Regions from separate parts of the Streptomyces sp. NBC_01116 genome, predicted to be linked through region 1. Evidence: riboswitches for the same ligand, from Rfam matches in the RefSeq annotation. Region 1 holds a riboswitch; each other region holds the start of a gene.
The links. A riboswitch is a leader RNA that binds a small molecule or an ion and turns the genes downstream of it on or off. The one in region 1 is predicted to bind cyclic di-AMP.
Positions count from the first base shown of each region.

Region 2: linked by a shared signal. The riboswitch ahead of OG245_RS04340 (C40 family peptidase) and the one ahead of OG245_RS23530 (NlpC/P60 family protein) in region 1 are both predicted to bind cyclic di-AMP.
Region 3: linked by a shared signal. The riboswitch ahead of OG245_RS28945 (M23 family metallopeptidase) and the one ahead of OG245_RS23530 (NlpC/P60 family protein) in region 1 are both predicted to bind cyclic di-AMP.
Region 4: linked by a shared signal. The riboswitch ahead of OG245_RS35525 (transglycosylase SLT domain-containing protein) and the one ahead of OG245_RS23530 (NlpC/P60 family protein) in region 1 are both predicted to bind cyclic di-AMP.

Region 1 covers NZ_CP108644.1:5,319,527-5,324,309, reverse strand. Annotated here, with positions in the region: gene OG245_RS23540 (M23 family metallopeptidase) at 1-118, shown strand, start outside; gene pcrA (DNA helicase PcrA) at 216-2,657, opposite strand; cyclic di-AMP (ydaO/yuaA leader) riboswitch at 2,927-3,093, shown strand; gene OG245_RS23530 (NlpC/P60 family protein) at 3,092-4,294, shown strand; gene OG245_RS23525 (hypothetical protein) at 4,340-4,693, opposite strand.
Region 2 covers NZ_CP108644.1:1,052,804-1,057,586, reverse strand. Annotated here, with positions in the region: gene OG245_RS04360 (helix-turn-helix domain-containing protein) at 1-647, opposite strand, end outside; gene OG245_RS04355 (ATP-binding protein) at 883-1,314, shown strand; gene OG245_RS04350 (LysR family transcriptional regulator) at 1,329-2,252, opposite strand; gene OG245_RS04345 (LysE family translocator) at 2,326-2,985, shown strand; gene OG245_RS04340 (C40 family peptidase) at 3,061-3,531, opposite strand; cyclic di-AMP (ydaO/yuaA leader) riboswitch at 3,535-3,720, opposite strand; gene OG245_RS04335 (hypothetical protein) at 4,074-4,379, opposite strand; gene OG245_RS04330 (ATP-dependent Clp protease proteolytic subunit) at 4,417-4,783, opposite strand, start outside.
Region 3 covers NZ_CP108644.1:6,558,372-6,563,154, reverse strand. Annotated here, with positions in the region: gene OG245_RS28960 (GNAT family N-acetyltransferase) at 1-191, opposite strand, end outside; gene OG245_RS28955 (HPr family phosphocarrier protein) at 364-645, shown strand; gene OG245_RS28950 (GntR family transcriptional regulator) at 805-1,512, opposite strand; gene OG245_RS28945 (M23 family metallopeptidase) at 1,690-2,505, opposite strand; cyclic di-AMP (ydaO/yuaA leader) riboswitch at 2,519-2,685, opposite strand; gene OG245_RS28940 (M16 family metallopeptidase) at 2,909-4,279, opposite strand; gene OG245_RS28935 (M16 family metallopeptidase) at 4,306-4,783, opposite strand, start outside.
Region 4 covers NZ_CP108644.1:8,107,955-8,112,737, forward strand. Annotated here, with positions in the region: gene OG245_RS35515 (SpoIIE family protein phosphatase) at 1-457, shown strand, start outside; gene OG245_RS35520 (FAD-dependent oxidoreductase) at 672-2,063, opposite strand; cyclic di-AMP (ydaO/yuaA leader) riboswitch at 2,516-2,703, shown strand; gene OG245_RS35525 (transglycosylase SLT domain-containing protein) at 2,709-3,551, shown strand; gene OG245_RS35530 (GMC oxidoreductase) at 3,708-4,783, shown strand, end outside.

The sequences.
Region 1 (4,783 bases):
CGCCGGGAACTCGGGCAACTCCACCGGTCCGCACCTGCACTTCGAGGTCCGGCCCGCCGGCGGCGCGGCGATCGACCCGCTGGCGTGGCTGCGCGGCAAGGGCCTCGACCCGAGCTGAGACGGAACCACGGGAACACCGGGCGGAAAGCGAAGCGGGAGGAGGGCCGAGGCCCTCCTCCCGCTTCCGTCCGTCCGGCCCTGTCCCGCCCGACCGACTACAGCTTCTCGACCGGCGCGTACCGCAGCAGCAGCTTCTTCGGGCGTTCGTCGCCGAAGTCGACCGTCGCCTTGGCCTGGTCGCCGAAGCCCTCGACGGCCGTCACCGTGCCGAGCCCGAACTGGTCGTGCGTGACCCGGTCCCCGGCCACCAGGGTGACCGTCGGCTTCTCCGCGCCGCCTCGCCGGGTCGCGAACCCCGAAGGGCCGGAGCGGGAACGGGACGAGGACAGCGAGGACGTGATGCCGGAGGTGGGCCCGGCGGGGGCGGCCATCGGGCCCTTGCGCCGCCAGTCCAGGTGCGCTTCCGGGATCTCCTCCAGGAACCGCGAGGGCGGGTTGTACGAGGGCTGGCCCCAGGCGCTGCGCATCGCGGCCCGGGTCAGATAGAGCCGTTCGCGGGCGCGGGTGATGCCGACGTACGCGAGGCGGCGCTCCTCCTCCAGCTCCTTGGTCTGGCCGAGGGCCCGCATGTGCGGGAAGACGCCGTCCTCCATGCCCGTGAGGAAGACGACCGGGAACTCCAGGCCCTTCGCCGTGTGCAGGGTCATCAGCGTGATGACGCCGGAGCCGTCCTCGTCCTCGTCGGGGATCTGGTCGGAGTCGGCGACGAGCGCGACCTTCTCCAGGAACTCCGCGAGCGTGCCCGCGCCTTCCTCGTCGCCGCGCTCCTGCTCGAATTCGAGGGCGACGGCGGCGAGTTCCTGGAGGTTCTCGATGCGGGTCTCGTCCTGCGGGTCGGTGGAGGCCTGGAGCTCGGCGAGATAGCCCGTGCGCTCCAGGACCGCCTCCAGCACGACGGCGGGCCCGGCGCCGGACTCGACGATCGTGCGCAGCTCCTCCATCAGCGTGTTGAAGCGCTTGACGGCGTTGGACGAGCGGGCGGCCATGCCGTACGCCTCGTCGACGCGGCGCAGCGCCTGCGGGAAGGAGATCTTCTCGCGCATCGACAGGGCGTCGATCATCGCTTCGGCACGGTCGCCGATGCCGCGCTTGGGGACGTTGAGGATGCGGCGCAGCGGAACGGTGTCCTCGGGGTTGGCGAGGACCCGGAGGTAGGCCAGGACGTCCCGGACCTCCTTGCGCTCGTAGAAGCGCACACCGCCGACGACCTTGTAGGGCAGGCCGACGCGGATGAAGATCTCTTCGAAGACGCGGGACTGGGCGTTGGTCCGGTAGAAGACGGCGACGTCGCCCGCCCTGGCGTCGCCCGCGTCGGTGAGCCGGTCGATCTCGTCGGCGACGAACTGCGCCTCGTCGTGCTCGGTGTCGGCGACGTAGCCGGTGATGCGGGCGCCGCTGCCGGCGTTGGTCCAGAGGTTCTTGGGGCGGCGGCTCTCGTTGCGCTCGATGACGGCGTTGGCGGCGGAGAGGATCGTCTGCGTGGAGCGGTAGTTCTGCTCCAGCAGGATCGTCGTCGCGCTCGGGTAGTCCTCCTCGAACTGGAGGATGTTGCGGATGGTCGCGCCCCGGAAGGCGTAGATCGACTGGTCCGCGTCGCCCACCACGCACAGCTCGGCGGGGGCGTCGGCCTCCCCGGCCGGGCCGACCAGCTCCCGTACCAGCGTGTACTGGGCGTGGTTGGTGTCCTGGTACTCGTCGACGAGGACGTGCCGGAAGCGGCGGCGGTAGTGCTCGGCGACGTCCGGGAAGGCCTGGAGCAGGTGGACCGTCGTCATGATGATGTCGTCGAAGTCCAGGGCGTTGGCCTCGCGCAGGCGGGCCTGGTAGAGCGCGTACGCCTGGGCCAGGGTCTTCTCGAAACCGTCCGTCGCCTGCCCGGCGAAGGTCTCCTCGTCGATGAGCTCGTTCTTGAGGTTGGAGACCTTGGCGGTGAAGGACTTCGGCGGGAACTGCTTCGGGTCCAGGTCGAGGTCGCGGCAGACCAGGGCCATCAGGCGCTTGGAGTCGGCGGCGTCGTAGATCGAGAACGACGAGGTGAAGCCGAGCTTCTTCGACTCGCGGCGCAGGATGCGGACGCACGCACTGTGGAAGGTCATGACCCACATGGCGTTGGCGCGGGGGCCGACGAGCTGCTCGACGCGCTCCTTCATCTCGCCCGCGGCCTTGTTGGTGAAGGTGATCGCGAGGATCTGCCCGGGGTGCGTCCCGCGCTCGGCCAGCAGATGGGCGATGCGGTGGGTGAGGACCCGGGTCTTGCCGGAGCCTGCCCCGGCGACGATGAGCAGCGGGGAACCGGCGTGCACGACGGCGGCGCGCTGCTCGGTGTTCAGCCCGTCGAGCAGCGCGGCGGAGTCGATCGCCGGGCGCGGGTGGCCGTCCCGGTAATACCCGTCCCGGGGCGGCGGGGGCGCGTCGTAGACGCCCTCGAAGAGGTCCTCCGGCACCGCTTCGGGCGCGTGGTCCTCGGGAGGCGGCGGGGGGCCGTCCTCCGCGGGCTGGAGGCCGGTCAGGAAACTGTCGTCAAAGAGGCTGCTCATCGCCTCCCGAGTCTAGGCGGCCGGACTGACAACTCTCCGCCGAAGGCGGGAAGGGGCCGCCCGCACCCCACCGTCACCCGTACGCACGGGGACCGGACGTCGACGTTCCGTGAAGGATCGCCCGGTCGGAGGGGGTGCCGGAGCCCCGATCCGGAAAGGTCACGAAAATGTATCGGGCATATCGCTCATCGTCCTTCCCAGCGGCGGGGCCGGTTGGCTAGCGTGCTCGGTCAGGTGACCCGTACCTCCCTGGGGCGAACCACGCCCGACGGGCGCCTCCGCCGAATCCGTCCTGCCACCCGGGCAGTCCGGAACCGGGGACCCACACGCAGCACCGGGGTGAATCGGTCCGTGCCCTCGCATCCGGACCGTAGGACAGCCTTCCGTTCCGTCCGAACCCGACAGCTAACCCGGTAGGCGGTCCACGGAAGGAGATGCCGGTCTTGGCATCGCATCGCAAGCCGCGCACGAAGGTGCGCACCACCACCCCCGCCGTCGGTCTGACGACGGCCGCGCTGGCCTCCGTGACGCTGCTCTCCACGCAGAGCGCCACGGCCGCGCCCGCGGAGCCGAAGCCCGCCATCGAGGAAGTCCAGCAGAAGGTCGACGCCCTGTACCGGCAGGCGGGCACCGCGACCCAGGAGTACAACCGGGCCAAGGCCGCCTCCGCGTCCCAGCGGACGAAGGTCGACACGCTGCTCTCCGACGTGGCGAAGCGGACCGAGAAGATCAACGAGGCACGCAGGGCGCTGGGCTCCTACGCGGCGGCCCAGTACCGCAGCGGCGGCATCGCGCCCACGGCGACGTTCTTCCTGGCGGACGACCCGCAGGGGTACTTCGACCAGAGCCGGCTGATGGACCGGGCGACGGAGCGGCAGCAGAAGGCCGTCTCCGATTTCCGTACGCAGCAGGCCTCGGCGGCGAAGAAGCGCGCGGAGGCGGTGAAGAGCCTGGAGACCCTCACCGAGACGCAGGCCACGCTCGCCTCCAGCAAGAAGGACGTGCAGACCAAGCTCACCGAGGCCCGGGGCCTGCTGTCGAGGCTGACCGCCGAGGAGAAGGCGCGGCTGGCGGAGCTGGAGCGCCGGCAGGAGGCCGAGGCGAAGGAGAAGGCGGCCAGGCTGGCCGCCCGGCAGGCCGCCGAGGCGAAGGAGAGGGCCGAGGCCGAGGAGAAGGCCCGCGAGGAGGCCGCGAAGGAGCCCGGCGGCGGCTCGGGCACGGGTTCCGGTTCCGGTACGGGCACGGACCCCGGCTCCGGCACCGGTTCCGGTACGGGCAGCGGCTATGCCGCCAAGGCGGAGAAGGTGCTGGCCTTCGCCCGCGCGCAGATCGGGAAGCCGTACGTGTGGGGCGCGTCGGGCCCCTCCAGTTACGACTGCTCGGGGCTGACGCAGGCGGCGTGGCGGGAGGCGGGCGTGACCCTGCCCCGGACGACCTGGGACCAGGTGGAGGTCGGGACCCGGGTCGCCACGTCCGACCTGAAGCCGGGCGACCTGGTCTTCTTCTACGACGACATCAGCCATGTGGGCGTCTACAAGGGCGACGGGATGATGATCCACGCACCGAAGCCGGGTGCGAACGTGCGCGAGGAGTCGATCTACTCCATGCCGATCTACGGAAGCGTGCGCCCGGCGTAGTGCGCGTCCGGGGGGCGGCTTCCCGGCGGCCGCCCCCGGAACGTCTCAGGTCCAGACAGTGGCGATGAAGATGTTGGCGGCCGTCAGTCCGCCGACGGCGGCGAACGCGCCCTTGTCCACCGTCTCGTCGTCCCGCTTGACGTAGACGAGGGCGAGGATCACGACCAGCAGCGCGAGCTTGATGCCGATCTTGACGTTGTTCACGGCCTGGTCGTCGGCCTGGTTGAGTCCGACCAGGGCGACGCCGGTGACGAGCATGGTCAGCGCGCCGTGCAGCATGGCGGGGGTGAAGCGGGCGGTGCCCGCTCCCATGGCCTTCATCTGCGTCAGGAAGCCGCCCAGCAGGGAGGCGATGCCGATGATGTGCAGGGCGACGAAGACATTGATGAGTACGTCCATGGCTCCGGAGCCTAACCATGGCCAAGGTTTTACCTTTCAGTGAGGCAAGCCTTCCTTGCGCACCTCCTCCGGAATTGACCGCATTGTCAC
Region 2 (4,783 bases), 4.3 Mb from region 1:
TATCCACCCACCGAGAACGGCAGTAACTGAAGCTGCACATGCGGCAGTTGAGCAACCTGGGTCAGGTGATGCAGTTGGTCCCCCATCACCTCCGGTCCACCCACCTCACGGTGGAGCACCGCCTCGTCCAGCACGGCGGTGAAGCGCAGCGGCGGACTCCCGCGCAGCACCCGCTGGCGGGTCAACCGGACCTCGACCAGGGAGTCGAGCCTGCCGTCCGGTAACCCGTCCAGCGAGGCACGGGTCACGGCCCGCGCGTATCCCGCGGTCTGGAGCAGTCCCGGCACCACCGAGGTCTCCAGCGTCCGGACCGTACTGGCCTGCGACTCCAGGCTGATGAAATCGCGGTACTGCGGCGGGATCAACCCCCGGTAGGCGTGCCACCAGCCCGAACCGCCGCCGCCCGCCGACCCCGCGAGGACTTCGAGCAGGGAGCGCAGCTGGGTGTCGCGCACCGCGTAGACGTCCAGCAGCCGTGCCACGTCGGCGGGCGTCACCCCGCTCGCGCCCGTCTCGATGCGGCTCACCTTCGACTGGTGCCAGCCGAGCAGCCGCGCCGCGTCCCGGCTGGTCAGCCCGGAGGTGTGGCGCAGACTCCGCAGCTCCTCACCGAGCTTGCGGCGTCGGACGACGGGGCCGTGCAGCATGCCGGTCTCCTTCTGCTGTCGGGAAGGGCCGGTCCGTCACCGGAGCCGGCCCGCAGAGGGGTCAGTGTGCCGCCCGTCCACGCCGCACGGGTCCCGAATTCACCGCTTCGAGCGACAGATATATGCATATCTTGGCCGAACGTCGTTACAGGGAGCTGCATCAATGGCAATCTGGCGCGAAGCACAATCCTGGCCGGCCGCCGGTCGGCCAGGGCGGGAAAGGGACGGCGTCGCCATGGCAGACCATCAGGAAGCAACCGTCACGCTGCCGACCGATCCGGTCTCGGTCTCATCGGCCCGCAGACATGTCGCCAGGACCCTGGTCCAGTGGGGCCTGTCCGAGGACACCGACTTCGCCGACACCATCCGGCTGATCGTCTCGGAGCTGGCCACCAACGCGGTCCAGCACACGTTCGGCCAGTCGCCCACCTTCACCGTGGACCTGCGCCTCGAACGCGACGAGGAGCTGTACCTCGGCGTCACGGACAGTCACCCCCGCTGGCCCCAGCGGTTGCCCGCCGCCGTACGGCAGGACAACGGCCGCGGCATGGTCATCATCCGGGCGCTGGCCAAGGAGCGTGGTGGGCGGGTCCAGGTGACCCCGACCGCCGAGGGCGGCAAGACGGTCTGGATCGCCCTCCCCTGGGTCGTCCCGGTCCAGGGCTGACCCCGCGGTGAAGCTCATCGGGCCGGAGCCGTGCTCCCGCGGCCGAAGCCGCCGCGCAGCAGCGCGAGCAGCGTCGCCGCCGCGGCGGTCGACCGGTCGCCCCGGTGCACGACCGAGATGGTCCGGCGGAACGAAGCGGGCTCCAGCCGCCGGACCGACAGCGGGGCCGCCGCCATCGAGGCGACCATCTCCGGCACCACCGCCACCCCGAGACCCGCGCTGACCAGCGCGCACACCAGCGCGTATCCGGGCGACTCGCAGACCACGGCGGGCGTCGCCCCGGCCTCGGCGAGCGCGTTCTCGACCCCGCGCCGGGGCGGATGGGAGGGCGCGCTGCTGATCAGCGGCCGCCCCGCCAGCTCGCCGACCGGAAGCCGCCCGGTGCCCTCGGAGAGCCGATGGCCCACCGAGGTGACCAGCACCAGCTCCTCGACCAGCAGGGGTTCGACGAGAACGCCCGCCGACGGGGGCTCGGCCGCCGCCGGTTCGTACGCGTGGGTCAGGGCGAGGTCCACCTCGCCCGCGACCACCGCCGCGATCCCGCCGGGCGGTTCGTAGTCGGCGACGGCCAGCTCGACGTCCGGATGGGCCCGCCGGAACGCGCTCAGGACCGGCGGCAGCAGATGGATCCCGGCCGTTGTGAACGTGCCCACCCGCAGTCTGCCGCCCGAGAGCCCGGCCAGTCGCGCCAGCTCGTGCCGCGCCTGGTCCAGCTCGTCCAGGACCCGCCGGGCCCGGCCCGCCAGCAGCTCGCCCGCCGCCGTCAGCCGCGCCCCGCGGTGGTGGCGCACCAGCAGCGCCGCCCCGGCCTCCCGCTCCAGTTTGGCCAGCTGCTGGGAGAGCGCGGGCGCGGTGTAGCCCAGGCGGGCGGCGGCCCGGGTGATCGATCCGGCCTCCGCGACCGCCACGAGGGCCGCGAGCCGTGTCGGGTCGTACATGAAAGCGTTCCTTTAGGCAGACCCAGAAGATTGCAAGTACACGCTAAAGGCTGCGTCGGTCCAAGGTGGACCCATGGACGCACAACTGATCGCCTTCACCGGGGTCGCCGCCGGCATGGTCGCGCTGCCCGGCGCCGATTTCACCGTCGTCGTACGCAACGCCCTGGCATCGCGCACCGCCGGCCTGGCCACCGCGCTCGGCGTCGCCGGAGGGCTGCTGGTGCACACCGCGCTGGCGGTCGCCGGGCTCGCCGCGGTGCTGGTGACCATGCCGGTGCTCTTCCGCACCGTCCAGCTGCTCGGCGGCGTGTACGTGCTCTGGCTCGGGATCAGCGCGTTGTACGCGATCCGCCGCCGGCCCTCGCCGGACAGCTCCGGATCGCCCTCCGGCACACGGGAGGGCGATCCGGGGCGGCCCGTGCCCAGGGAGTTCGGACGCGCGCTGCGCCAGGGGTTCCTGACCAACGCGCTCAACCCGAAGGCCCCGGTCCTCTTCCTCAGCCTGCTGCCGCAGTTCGTGCCCCACGGTCAGCCGCCGCTGCCCAGGACCCTGCTGCTCGCGGCCCTGGTGGTGGTGCTGGCGCTGATCTGGTTCCCGGCCGTCGCCCTGCTCGTGGACCGGCTGGGCCGGTGGCTGCGCCGCCCGCGTACCGCCCGCGCCATCGAGGGCGGCAGCGGGGTGGCGCTCACCGGTCTGGGACTGGCGCTGGTCACCGGCCCCCTGCTGCGCTGAGGGCGTGGTGGGCGTGGTGGGCGGCCCCGAGGCAGGGCCGGGCCGCCCGCACGGAAAGAGCGTCCGGTCGGTGGGTCAGCGGACCCGTCCGTACCAGACGCTCTTGGACCAGATTTTGGCCAGTCGCACCACGTCCCCCGATTTGGGGGAGTGCCAGATCTTCCCGGCCCCGGCGTAGATGCCCACGTGGTAGACGCTGCGCCCCGAATGGAAGAAGACGAGGTCGCCGCGTTTGCGCTGCGACTTCCCGATGTGGCGGGTCTTGTTGTACTGCTGCTGTGCCGTGCGGGGGAGCTTCTTGCCGGCCTTCTTGAACGAGTAGGCCGTCAGCCCCGAACAGTCGAAGCGGCTGGGACCGGCCGCTCCGTACTTGTAGGGAGCCCCCTTCTTCGACGCGGCGACCTTCAGCGCCTTCGTCGCGTGGCCGGCGGCCTCGGCGTCGCTCACCAGACCGGGCGCCAGCATCGAGGACGTCACGGCCAGGGTGAGTACCGAGGCCGTGCCGACCCGGGCGAACAGGGACGGGACATGAACCTGCGCAGACATGCGCAACCCTTCGTCAGCCGCCTGTGAAGGATGACCTGTCGGGTTCGGGCTGGCGAAGTTGCCCGGCCGCTGACGCGGCTTCACCCCGAGGGCTTCCCGGTCTCCCGGTCGGCCCGTTGTGCTCGGGTCCTCCACTCCTGCCGATCCACTCCTGTCGACCAGTCATCCGGGCGGCGGCAGGACTCGGCGTCCGCCCGGACCGCCCCGCCGCGGTGGCGGGGGCTTGTCGTCCCAGGGATCTTGACTCACCCGGTGCCGGATTTCCGAGCTGAAACGGCGGTTTGTGAGTCTCCTCACCACTGATCCATTCAGGTGGACAGGTCGGATTCGCGCTCGTCGGCGAGCCGGGCGCACACCCTCGTACCAGCGACGAAAGCGTGCTTTTCGAGTACGGAACGCGCGCCGAACGCAAGTTGAGCCGTCGCTCGTGCGGGTGATCGTCTACGCCGAACGAGCGAGGAGAATCGGTCCCGGGACCGGGCGTGTCGTGCGCGGCTCCGACCGGTCCGCTCCCGTATGGCGCTCCCCGTGCGCGGGGCCGGTCAGTTCACGGGCGGTGGCATCGCGACCCGGCCCGCCCTGCGCTCCCCGTCGAGGACGCGCAGGGCCCGCGCCAGGGTGGCGGCGTGGATCCGCGACTCGCCGCGCTCGTGCATCAGGGCCAGGGCGTCGCGCAGGGCCGCGGCCCGGGAGGCCAGGGCCTGGGCGGCCCGCAGCGCGCTGTAGGTGTCGCTGCCGCGGGCCGGATTGATCCGGCCCACCTGGTCGAGCACGGCCAGGTAGCAGTCGACGAGCTCGCCCTCGGCGCGGGTCAGTGCGGGCAAGGGTGGGAAATCGGTTGGCTCCATCGGCGTTTCACCTCGCGTCGTACGGCGGCCGGGAGAGTCAGCGGTTCTCCACGACGTGGTCGACCAGCCCGTAGGCGAGGGCGGCCTCGGCGTCGAGGATGGTGTCGCGCTCGATGTCGGCGGTGACCTGCTCCGCGGTCCGGCCCGTGTCCCGGACCAGCATGGCCGCGAACATCTCGCGGGTGCGCACCAGTTCGCGCGCGTGGATCTCCAGGTCGGACGGCTGGCCCCGCATCGGCTCCTCCATCGCGGGCTGCTGGATGACTACCCGCGCGCCGGGCAGCGCATGTCGGCGCCCCTTCGCCCCGGCCGCCAGCAGGGCCGCCGCGTACGAGCCCGCCTGCCCCAGGCAGAAGGTCTCCACCTCGCAGGTGAGGAACCGCATCGTGTCGTAGACCGCGGCC
Region 3 (4,783 bases), 1.2 Mb from region 1:
CGCGGATACGGGGCGAAGAACCGGTAGTACTTCGACTCGTCGGACACCTGCTCGTAGAAGCTGACCAGTCGCTCGGCGTCGTCCGTGGTGATCGGTCTGATGCGCGCGGTGCCCCCGTCGCGGAGCACCACGTCCGCTTCCCAGTGGTCGGGGTACGCGTGATGCGGACTCTGCTCCGGCGTGGGCTCCATGGGCAAAGCCTACGGCGGGGATCCCGGTCGCGGAGGGATCGGTGCCCGGGCAGTCCGAGGGGGCCCGGACCTGGGCCGCTGGAGTACGGGACCGGACAGGAGGCCGGGCACAGCACCACGCACTGCATGAGAGACTGGTCTAGACAACCGTTGATATGTGAAGGGCAGAACCATGGCTGAGCGCCGCGTAAACGTCGGTTGGGCCGAGGGCCTGCACGCCCGCCCCGCTTCCATCTTCGTCCGTGCCGCCACGGCTTCCGGCGTCCCCGTGACGATCGCCAAGGCCGACGGCAACCCGGTGAACGCCGCCTCCATGCTCGCCGTGCTCGGTCTGGGCGCGCAGGGCGGCGAGGAGATCGTGCTCGCGTCCGACGCGGACGACGCCGAGGCCGCTCTGGACCGGCTCGCGAAGCTGGTCGCCGAGGGCCTGGAAGAACTCCCCGAGACCGTCTGAACCGACGCGAACCGGCCCGGCCGGATTCGACAGGTGCGAGAGCCGTGAACCCCTCGGGGGATCACGGCTCTTTCGCTTTCGATAAAGAGCAGCGCATCGAGAATTCGGGCAGCACAAACAATGCCCCGCAATTACTTCCCTTTGTATACGGCCCTTCTGTTAATGGCGGACACCCGCGGTGTTTACGTCATGTTGCGAAGTGCTCACACGGGCGGTCGGCGCGGTGCGCCGCCCCGGCGGGTACGGGCGGCGCAGCCGGTGGGCCCCGCCGGCGCGTTCCGCGTACTGGGCGGTCAGCGCCCTCGCCCGCTCCGCGTCGCCGCGCGCCACGGCGTCCACGATCGCGCCGCGCTCGGCCCAGGCGTCGACCGGGCGGGCCGGCTGCTCGACCGCGTACATCCAGGCGATCTTGTGGCGGAGCTGGGTGAGCAGCGCGATGAGTCCGGGGCTGCCGGAGGCCTGGGCGAGGGTCTCGTGGAACCAGCCGCCCAGTGAGCGCAGATCCTCGCCCTCGCCCCGGCGGGCCCGCTCCTGACCCAGCCTGACCAGGCCCCGGAGCACCTTGAGGTGGGCTTCCGTGCGGCGCTGCGCGGCGCGTGCCGCACCCAGAGGCTCCAGGAGCGTCCGCATCTCCAGGAGGTCGGCCGCCTCCTGCGCGGTGGGCTCGGCGACACAGGCGCCGGCGTGTCTGCGGGTGACCACGAAGCCCTCGGACTCCAGCGTGCGCAGGGCCTCGCGGACCGGGACGCGGGAGACCCCGTAGCGGCGCGCCAGCAACTCCTCGGTGAGGCGGCCGCCGCGCTCGAAGACACCGGAGACGATGTCGTCACGGATGGCCGTGCATACCGAATGCGCGGGAATGCGCATATCCGAACCTCCGCCTTGATCCCCGCGGAACGCGGCCGCCCGACGTCTGTTCCGTGACTCTAGGGCAATCCGCCGGAATTTCCGATGGCAGGCCGGAATCCATGAATATCTCCGGGCCGAAATCGCCGAAGGCCCCGACGGGTGCCGGGGCCTTCGGACGGGGTCGCGCGGTGCGGGTCAGACGTTCAGGCCGTGGGAGCGCAGGTAGCCGACGGGGTCCATGTCGGAGCCGTAGTCGGGGCTGGTGCGGGCCTCGAAGTGCAGGTGCGGGCCGGTGGAGTTGCCGGTGGAACCGGAGAGGCCGATCTGCTGGCCGGAGGAGACGCTCTGGCCGACGGAGACGCCGATCGAGGAGAGGTGGCCGTACTGGGTGTACGTGCCGTCCGTCATCCGGAGCACGATGTTGTTGCCGTACGCGCCGCCCCAGCCGGCCTCGACGACCGTGCCGGCGCCGACGGCGACGACGGAGCTGCCGGAGGCGGCCTGGAAGTCCACCCCGGAGTGGCTGCCGGAGGACCAGAGCGAACCGCCGGTGTTGTAGCCGGTGGTGACGTGGGAGCCGGCGACCGGGAGGTGGAAGGCGTTCAGCCGGGCGCGCTCGGCGGCGCGGGCGGCACGGGCCTTCTCCTCGCGGACCTCCTTGGCGCGGGCCTCGGCCTTGCGCTCGGCCTCCGCCTTCGCCTTGGCCTTGGCGGCCTTCTCGCGGGCCTCCGCGGCGGCCTTGGCCTTCGCCTTGGCGATCGCGTCGGCCTGCTGCTTCTGGGCGTGGGCCTGCGCGTCTATCTGCTCGGCGAGGGTCACGTCGAGGGCGACGGCCTGGGTGAGACCGGTGTCGGCGGCCTTCGCCGGCTCGGCGTCCGCGGCGAGGGCCGGGGAGGCCAGCGAGCCGAGGACTCCGGTGGTGGCCAGGGCCGCGATTCCGGCGGCCTGGGCGCTCCGGCGCGTGAGGCGGCTCGGGGCACGGTGCTTCCCGGTGGCACGGGTGAACGCCATGGAGGGGCTGATCCTTTCCTTCCTTCTCGCCTACCGGGTTAGCTGACGGGTTCGGAGCAGGAAGGTCTCCTACGGATCCCCGCGCCGGTTCGCGGCACGGGCCTCCGATTCACCCCAGGGACTTCGTGGGTCCCCGGCTCCCCAGGCTCGCGCCTGACGGGGACTCGGCGATGACTGCCCGGCGCCGCGGCTGCGGCATACGGGTGACGGACAGCCGAGCCGACGCTAGGCGGGGCGACTTCCCCACGCCAAACGGACCAGGGGATTTGTCGCACATCCCACAGGGCAGACAGGCAGCCTCTCCCCCAAAGGGGGATGTCATGGATTAATCGGGCAAAAAGGGAGGACCCCGACGAACATGCGTCCGTCGGGGTCCTGTTCACGGCGATGTGCCGCAGATGCGTCAGCCGGTGACGACGGACACCTCTCCGATACCGAGGGCCTTCACGGGCTCCTCGATCTGCGCGGCGTCCCCCACGAGGACCGTGACCAGCCGGTCGACCGGGAAGGCGCTGACCACGGCGGCGGTCGCCTCCACGGTGCCCGTCTCGGCGAGCCGGGCGTAGAGGTGGGCCTGGTAGTCGTCGGGGAGGTGCTGCTCGACCTGGTCGGCCAGCGTGCTCGCGACGGAGGCGGCGGTCTCGAACTTCAGCGGGGCGACGCCCACCAGGTTCTGTACGGCCGTCTCGCGCTCGGCGTCGGTCAGCCCCTCGGCGGCCAGCGTCCGCAGGACCTTCCAGAGGTCGTCCAGCGCCGGGCCGGTGGACTCCGTGTCCACCGAGCCGCTGATCGCGAGCATGGCCGCGCCGCCCGAGTCGGGGCCGCTGGAGCGCAGCACCTGGGCGAAGGCCCGCACCCCGTAGGTGTAGCCCTTCTCCTCGCGCAGCACCCGGTCCAGCCGGGAGGTGAGGGTGCCGCCCAGGCAGTACGTGCCGAGCACCTGGGCGGGCCACACGCGCTCGTGCCGGTCGGCGCCGATGCGGCCGATCAGCAGCTGGGTCTGGACCGCGCCGGGCCGGTCCACGATGACCACGCGGCCGGTGTCGTTCGCGGTGATGGGCGGCACCGGGCGGGCCTGGCCCGCGTTGCCCGACCAGTCGCCGAGGGTCTCCGCCAGCAGCGCGTCCAGGTCGATGCCGGTCAGGTCGCCGACGATCACGGCCGTCGCGGTGGACGGGCGGACGTGGGCGTCGAAGAAGGCGCGCACGGCCCTCTCGTCGATCCGCCGGACCGTCTCCTCGGTGCCCAGGCGCGGGCGGGACATCCGGGCGTCGGCCGGGAACAGCTCCTTGGAGAGCTGCTTGGCGGCGCGCCGGGACGGGTTGGCCTGCTCGTGCGGGATCTCGTCGAGGCGGTTGCCGACGAGGCGCTCGATCTCGCTCCCGTCGAAGGCCGGGGCGCGCAGCGCCTCGGCGACCAGCCCGAGGGCCTTGGCCAGCCGGGAGGCCGGGACCTCCAGGGAGACCCGGACGCCGGGGTGGTCGGCGTGCGCGTCGAGCGTGGCGCCGCAGCGCTCCAGCTCGGCGGCGTACTCTTCGGCGCTGTGCTTGTCGGTGCCCTCGGAGAGCGCCCGCGACATGATCGTGGCCACGCCGTCCAGGCCCTCGGGTTCGGCCTCCAGCGGCGCGTCGAGGAAGATCTCCACCGCGACGACCTGCTGGCCGGGGCGGTGGCAGCGCAGCACGGTCAGCCCGTTGGGCAGGGCGCCGCGCTCGGGCGCCGGGAAGGCCCAGGGGCGGGCCGTGCCGGGCGTGGGCTGCGGGTGGTACTCCATGGCTACTCCAGTCACGGCGGCGTCGCTCACTTGTCCGCCCCCTCGTGCGCGTCGGTGCCCTCGGTGCCTGTCGCGCCCTCGTCGGACCCGTCGGCCTCGTCGGCCGGCTCGATGGGCTCGTACACCAGCACCGCCCGGTTGTCGGGGCGCAGGGCCGCCTCGGCCGCCGCGCGCACCTCCTCCGCGGTGACGTCCAGGACGCGGCCCACGGCGCTCAGGGCGAGCTGCGGGTCGCCGAACAGGACCGCGTAGCGGCACAGTTCGTCGGCGCGGCCGGCGACCGTGCCGAGCCGGTCCAGCCACTCGCGCTCCAACTGCGCCTGGGCCCGCTCCATTTCCTCGGGGGTGGGCCCCTCGGCGGCGAACCGGGCCAGCTCCTCGTCGACCGCGGCCTCGATCGTCTCCACCTCGACACCGCCGGACGTCTTCACGTCCAGCCAGCCCAGCGAGGGCGCGCCGGCGAGCCGCAGCAGCCCGAAACCGGCCGCCACCGCCGTACGGTCG
Region 4 (4,783 bases), 2.8 Mb from region 1:
CGTACGCGCGGGGCATCCGCAGCCCGTGCTGCGGCGGCCCGACGGCCGGACGGAGGTGCTGGACCTGCCCGGCGGCATCGTGCTCGGGATCGACGAGCGGGCGTCCTACCCGGTCACGGAGATGCGGCTCGAACCGGGCGCGATGCTCGCCCTGTTCACGGACGGGCTGATCGAGCGCCCGGGGACGGACATCGACGAGGGGATCGAGAGGCTGCGCTCCACCGTCGAACGCATCGGTGCGGTTCCCCTGGCCGAGACGGCCGACCAGGTCATCGGAGAGGCCAGGGAGGCCATCGACCGCCCCGACGACATCGCGCTCCTGCTCGCCGCCCGGTGGGCGGGGACCGGGACGGTCCGGAAGCCCCGGGAGGCCGGAGTGCCCGGGCCCGACCTGTGGCGCACGTTCAGGGGGCCGGACCCGGGGCGCACGGCGGGCGCACGGGATCCGGCCCCCTAGGGCGTGTTTCGAAAGTAGCGCAGTCCGCCCGGAGGGCGGGCTCGGCGGCGTCTGGTGCGTGCGATCGCAAGGCGGAGGGTCGCCCCGATACTGGATGTATCGGGGCGATCCCGACAACGCGGCGAGCGTGCGTGCCAGGCGTCGCCGAGCAGGCGGGACTTTCGAAACACGCCCTAGCGGCCGTACTGTCGATCAGGCATTGATCAGGCGCTGATCAGGCATCGGCCGGGGTCTTCGCCGGTGCGAAGGCGCCGGAGGCCTCCAGCATGCCCTCGCGCTCCACGACCTTGACCCGCTCACGGCCCTGGGCCGCGCCCAGCGCCTGCTCGTGGGCGTCCAGCTTGTGCCAGCCCTCCCAGGTGGTGAAGCGCACGCCGCGGTCTTCCAGGAAGGCCTCGACGGCCTCCGGAGCGGGCGTTGCCGGCTGGGGCAGCCGCCCGGCGGCACGGTCCTCCAGGAGACAGGCGACCGTCTCGTTGGCGTCGCCCTTGGTGTGCCCGATCAGACCGATCGGACCGCGCTTGATCCAACCGGTGACGTAGACCGAGCTCATGTGCTCGTCGCCGGCGATGACGCGGCCCGCCTCGTGCGGCACGGTGCCGGAGGCCACGTCGAAGGGGAGCTTGGGCAGCTCCTCCGAGTAGTAGCCGACGGCACGGTAGACGCTCTGCATGTCCCAGTCGGTGAACCGGCCGGTGCCCCGGACGTTGCCGGTGCCGTCCAGCTCGGTGCGCTCGGTGCGCAGCGCCACGACCTTGCCGTCCTCGCCGAGGATCTCGACCGGGGACTCGAAGAAGTGCAGGAACAGCTTGTGCGGGCGGTCGCCGACGTCGCGGATCGCCCAGTTCTCCAGGGTCTGCGCGACCATGTTGGCCTGCTTGTTCTCCCGGCGGGTCGCGATGGAGCCCTCGTCGTACTCGATGTCCTCGGGATTGACGATGACCTCGATGTTGGGGGAGTGGTCCAGCTCCCGCAGCTCCATCGGGCTGAACTTGGCCTGTGCGGGGCCACGCCGCCCGAACACGTGCACCTCCAGCGCCTTGTTCTCCTTGAGGCCCTGGTAGACGTTGTCCGGGATCTCGGTGGGCAGCAGCTCGTCCGCCGTCTTGGCCAGGACGCGTGCCACGTCCAGGGCGACGTTGCCGACGCCGAGCACGGCGACCTTCTCCGCGGTGAGCGGCCAGGTGCGCGGGACCTCGGGGTGCCCGTCGTACCAGGAGACGAACTCGGCCGCGCCGTAGGAGCCCTCCAGCTGGATGCCGGGCACGTCGAGCGCCCGGTCGGCCTCGGCGCCGGTGGAGAAGATCACCGCGTCGTAGAACGACCGCAGGTCGTCCAGGCCGATGTCGTGCGGGTAGCTGACGTTTCCGAAGAGACGGATCTGCGGCTTGTCCAGCACCTGGTGCAGGGCCTTGACGATGCCCTTGATCCGCGGGTGGTCGGGGGCCACGCCGTAGCGGATCAGACCGAAGGGCGCGGGCATGCGCTCGAAGAGGTCGATGGAGACCCCCGGGTCCTGGCAGACCTCGGATTTGAGCAGCGCGTCCGCAGCGTAGATACCGGCGGGGCCGGCTCCGACAATGGCGACGCGGACGGGGCGTGTCATGGCGTGGTGATCCTTCGGGGCGGGCGAACGCGGGCAGGTACAGCGTACGTCGGAGGTAAGGGTTGGCTTACTAGTCTCCACCGCACACCGTAAGCGATCGCCCCGCGGGCCCTTCGGTCGCCCCTGCCTAGAGTGTCCGATTGGCCCTTTTTCGTGTGACGGTATGGGCGATTTGGTTCTTTTGGGAATTCTGCTCGATGTAGGGCTTATCGTGAACCCTGGGGCATTTGCTTGAGCTTGTTTTCGCCATCACCGCGAGCGAGTGGTGAGCGTCACGTCCGGGAGCGCGGACGCGGAAGCGGAAGCATCGGTTCCCTTCTGTGCGAACAAAGTTGACGGCGTGACGGGGTGGCCCGACCCGGTAATTACGCCTTTCGATCTTGCATGGAAAGGGGAATCCGGAATGCGGGGCTTGTTCTGTTCGGCCTTTCTCGCCTACGGTCACCGTCAATCCGGATGGAACGCCGAATCCTGCCGCCGTCCGGGAATCCGAAACCCACTCACGTACGGCAGGAGCGGGGGACCCAGGTAAGTCGCCGATCCGTAACCGGAACGGCTTGGGGTGAAGTCGCACGAGCGTGCGGCCAGACATCTCCCGTCTGAACCCGACAGCTCACCTCGCAGGCGCCGGAGAGGAAATCCCCCATGCCCGCACAGGGTAAGCACCGTCGTTCCCCGTCCATCTCGCTGCGCCGCGGCCTCGTCGCGGTGACCGCCGGTGGAGCCGTTCTCGCCCTCCCGGTGATCGGCACCACCAGCGCCTTCGCGGCTCCCACCCCCGTCGCCGCGCCGCAGCAGGCCGTGGCGCCCGCCTCGGCGGCCCAGGCGAATTCCGCCAAGAAGGCCGCGCCCGCCCAGCATTCCGTGGCGGCCGGCGAAACGCTTTCCAAGATCGCCCGCGAGTATTCCGTCAGCGGCGGCTGGGAGAAGCTGTACGAAGGCAACCGGAAGATCATCGGAGAGAATCCCGATCTTATTCACCCCGGTATCGAGCTGACCCTCGGAACCAAGGCCGAGGCTCCTTCCGAGGACAAGGCGGGCAAGGCCGCCAAGGCTTCCCCGTCCGCCGCCCGCGGCGGAGAGGCGGACCGTGCCGACCGTTCGGAGCGCATCAACGCCGCCCCCGTGGCGAAGGCCGCTCCGGCCGCCGAAAAGGCCGTCACGTACACGAACGACCTCGACGGCTGGATCAAGGAGTCGCTGGCGGTCATGGCCGAGCAGGGCATCCCCGGCACCTACGAGGGCATCCACCGCAACATCATGCGTGAGTCCTCGGGCAACCCGGCCGCGATCAACAACTGGGACTCCAACGCGGTCAAGGGCACCCCGTCCAAGGGGCTGCTCCAGGTCATCGACCCGACCTTCCAGGCCTACCACGTGCCCGGCACCTCGACCGACAGCTACGACCCGGTCGCCAACATCACGGCCGCGTGCAACTACGCCGCGGACCGGTACGGCTCGATCGACAACGTCTTCGGCGCCTACTGATCCTTCGCGACCGAGCCCGAGGGGCCCCGGACCTGATGGTCCGGGGCCCCTCGGGTGTGCCGGGCGGCGCCGGCAAGTTACCCCCGGGTTTCTAGTGACTTACCACGCGATCGACAGTAGAACCTGTTCCACTCTGTCGAGAGTGAGGGGTGTCACATGAGGGACGCTAGCAAGTCGAATAGCGGGACCGAGGGTGTCTCGCGTCGAAGATTCATCACTGGAACAGGTTCTCTTCTGGGTGCTGCGGCGATCGCCGGGCACACCGCACCGGCGTGGGCGGGCGTCCGGGCGGCAGCAGCGCCGATCGGCTCCGGGGCCCGGGTGCCGGTGCTGGTCGTCGGCACCGGCTACGGCGGCTCCGTGGCCGCCCTCCGGCTCGCCCAGGCCGGCGTCGACGTCCATATGGTCGAGATGGGCATGGCCTGGGACGCACCGGGCGCCGACGGCAAGATCTTCGCCAACACCACCAGGCCGGACGACCGCTCCTTCTGGCTCCGGACCCGGACCAAACAGCCGCTGAGCAACTTCCTCGGCTTTCCCATCGACAAGAACGTCAACCGCTACACCGGCATCCTGGACGCCGAGGAGTTCGGCGGCATCACCGTCTACCAGGGCCGCGGCGTGGGCGGCGGGTCCCTGGTCAACGGTGGTATGGCCGTCACCCCGCGCCGGGAGAACTTCGGCGCGATCCTCCCCACGGTGAACGCCCAGGAGATGTACAGCACCTACTACCCGCGCGCCAACAGCGGACTCGGCGTCACCACCATCGACCCCGCCTGGTTCGACAGCGTCGACTGCTACCAGTACGCCCGTGTCGGCCGGAAACACGCCCAGCGCTCCGGCTTCCCGTTCCTCTTCGTCCCCGCCGTCTACGACTGGGACTACATGAAGCAGGAGGCGGCCGGGACCGTTCCGAAGTCGGCCCTGGACGCCGAGATCCTCTACGGCAACAACTACGGCAAGAAATCGCTCCAGAAGACCTACATCGACCGGATCAGGGCCACCGGCCGGGTCACCATCTCCCCGCTCCACAAGGTCACCACGGTCACCCCGGCCCCGGGCGGCGGCTACACGGTGCTCATCGACCAGCTGGACACCACCGGCCGGACGGCCGCCACCAAGACCGTCACGGCGGACAAGGTGTTCTTCGCCGCGGGCAGCGTCGGCACCAGCAAGCTGCTCGTCGGCCTCAAGGCCACCGGCGCGCTGCCCCTCCTCAACAACGAGGTCGG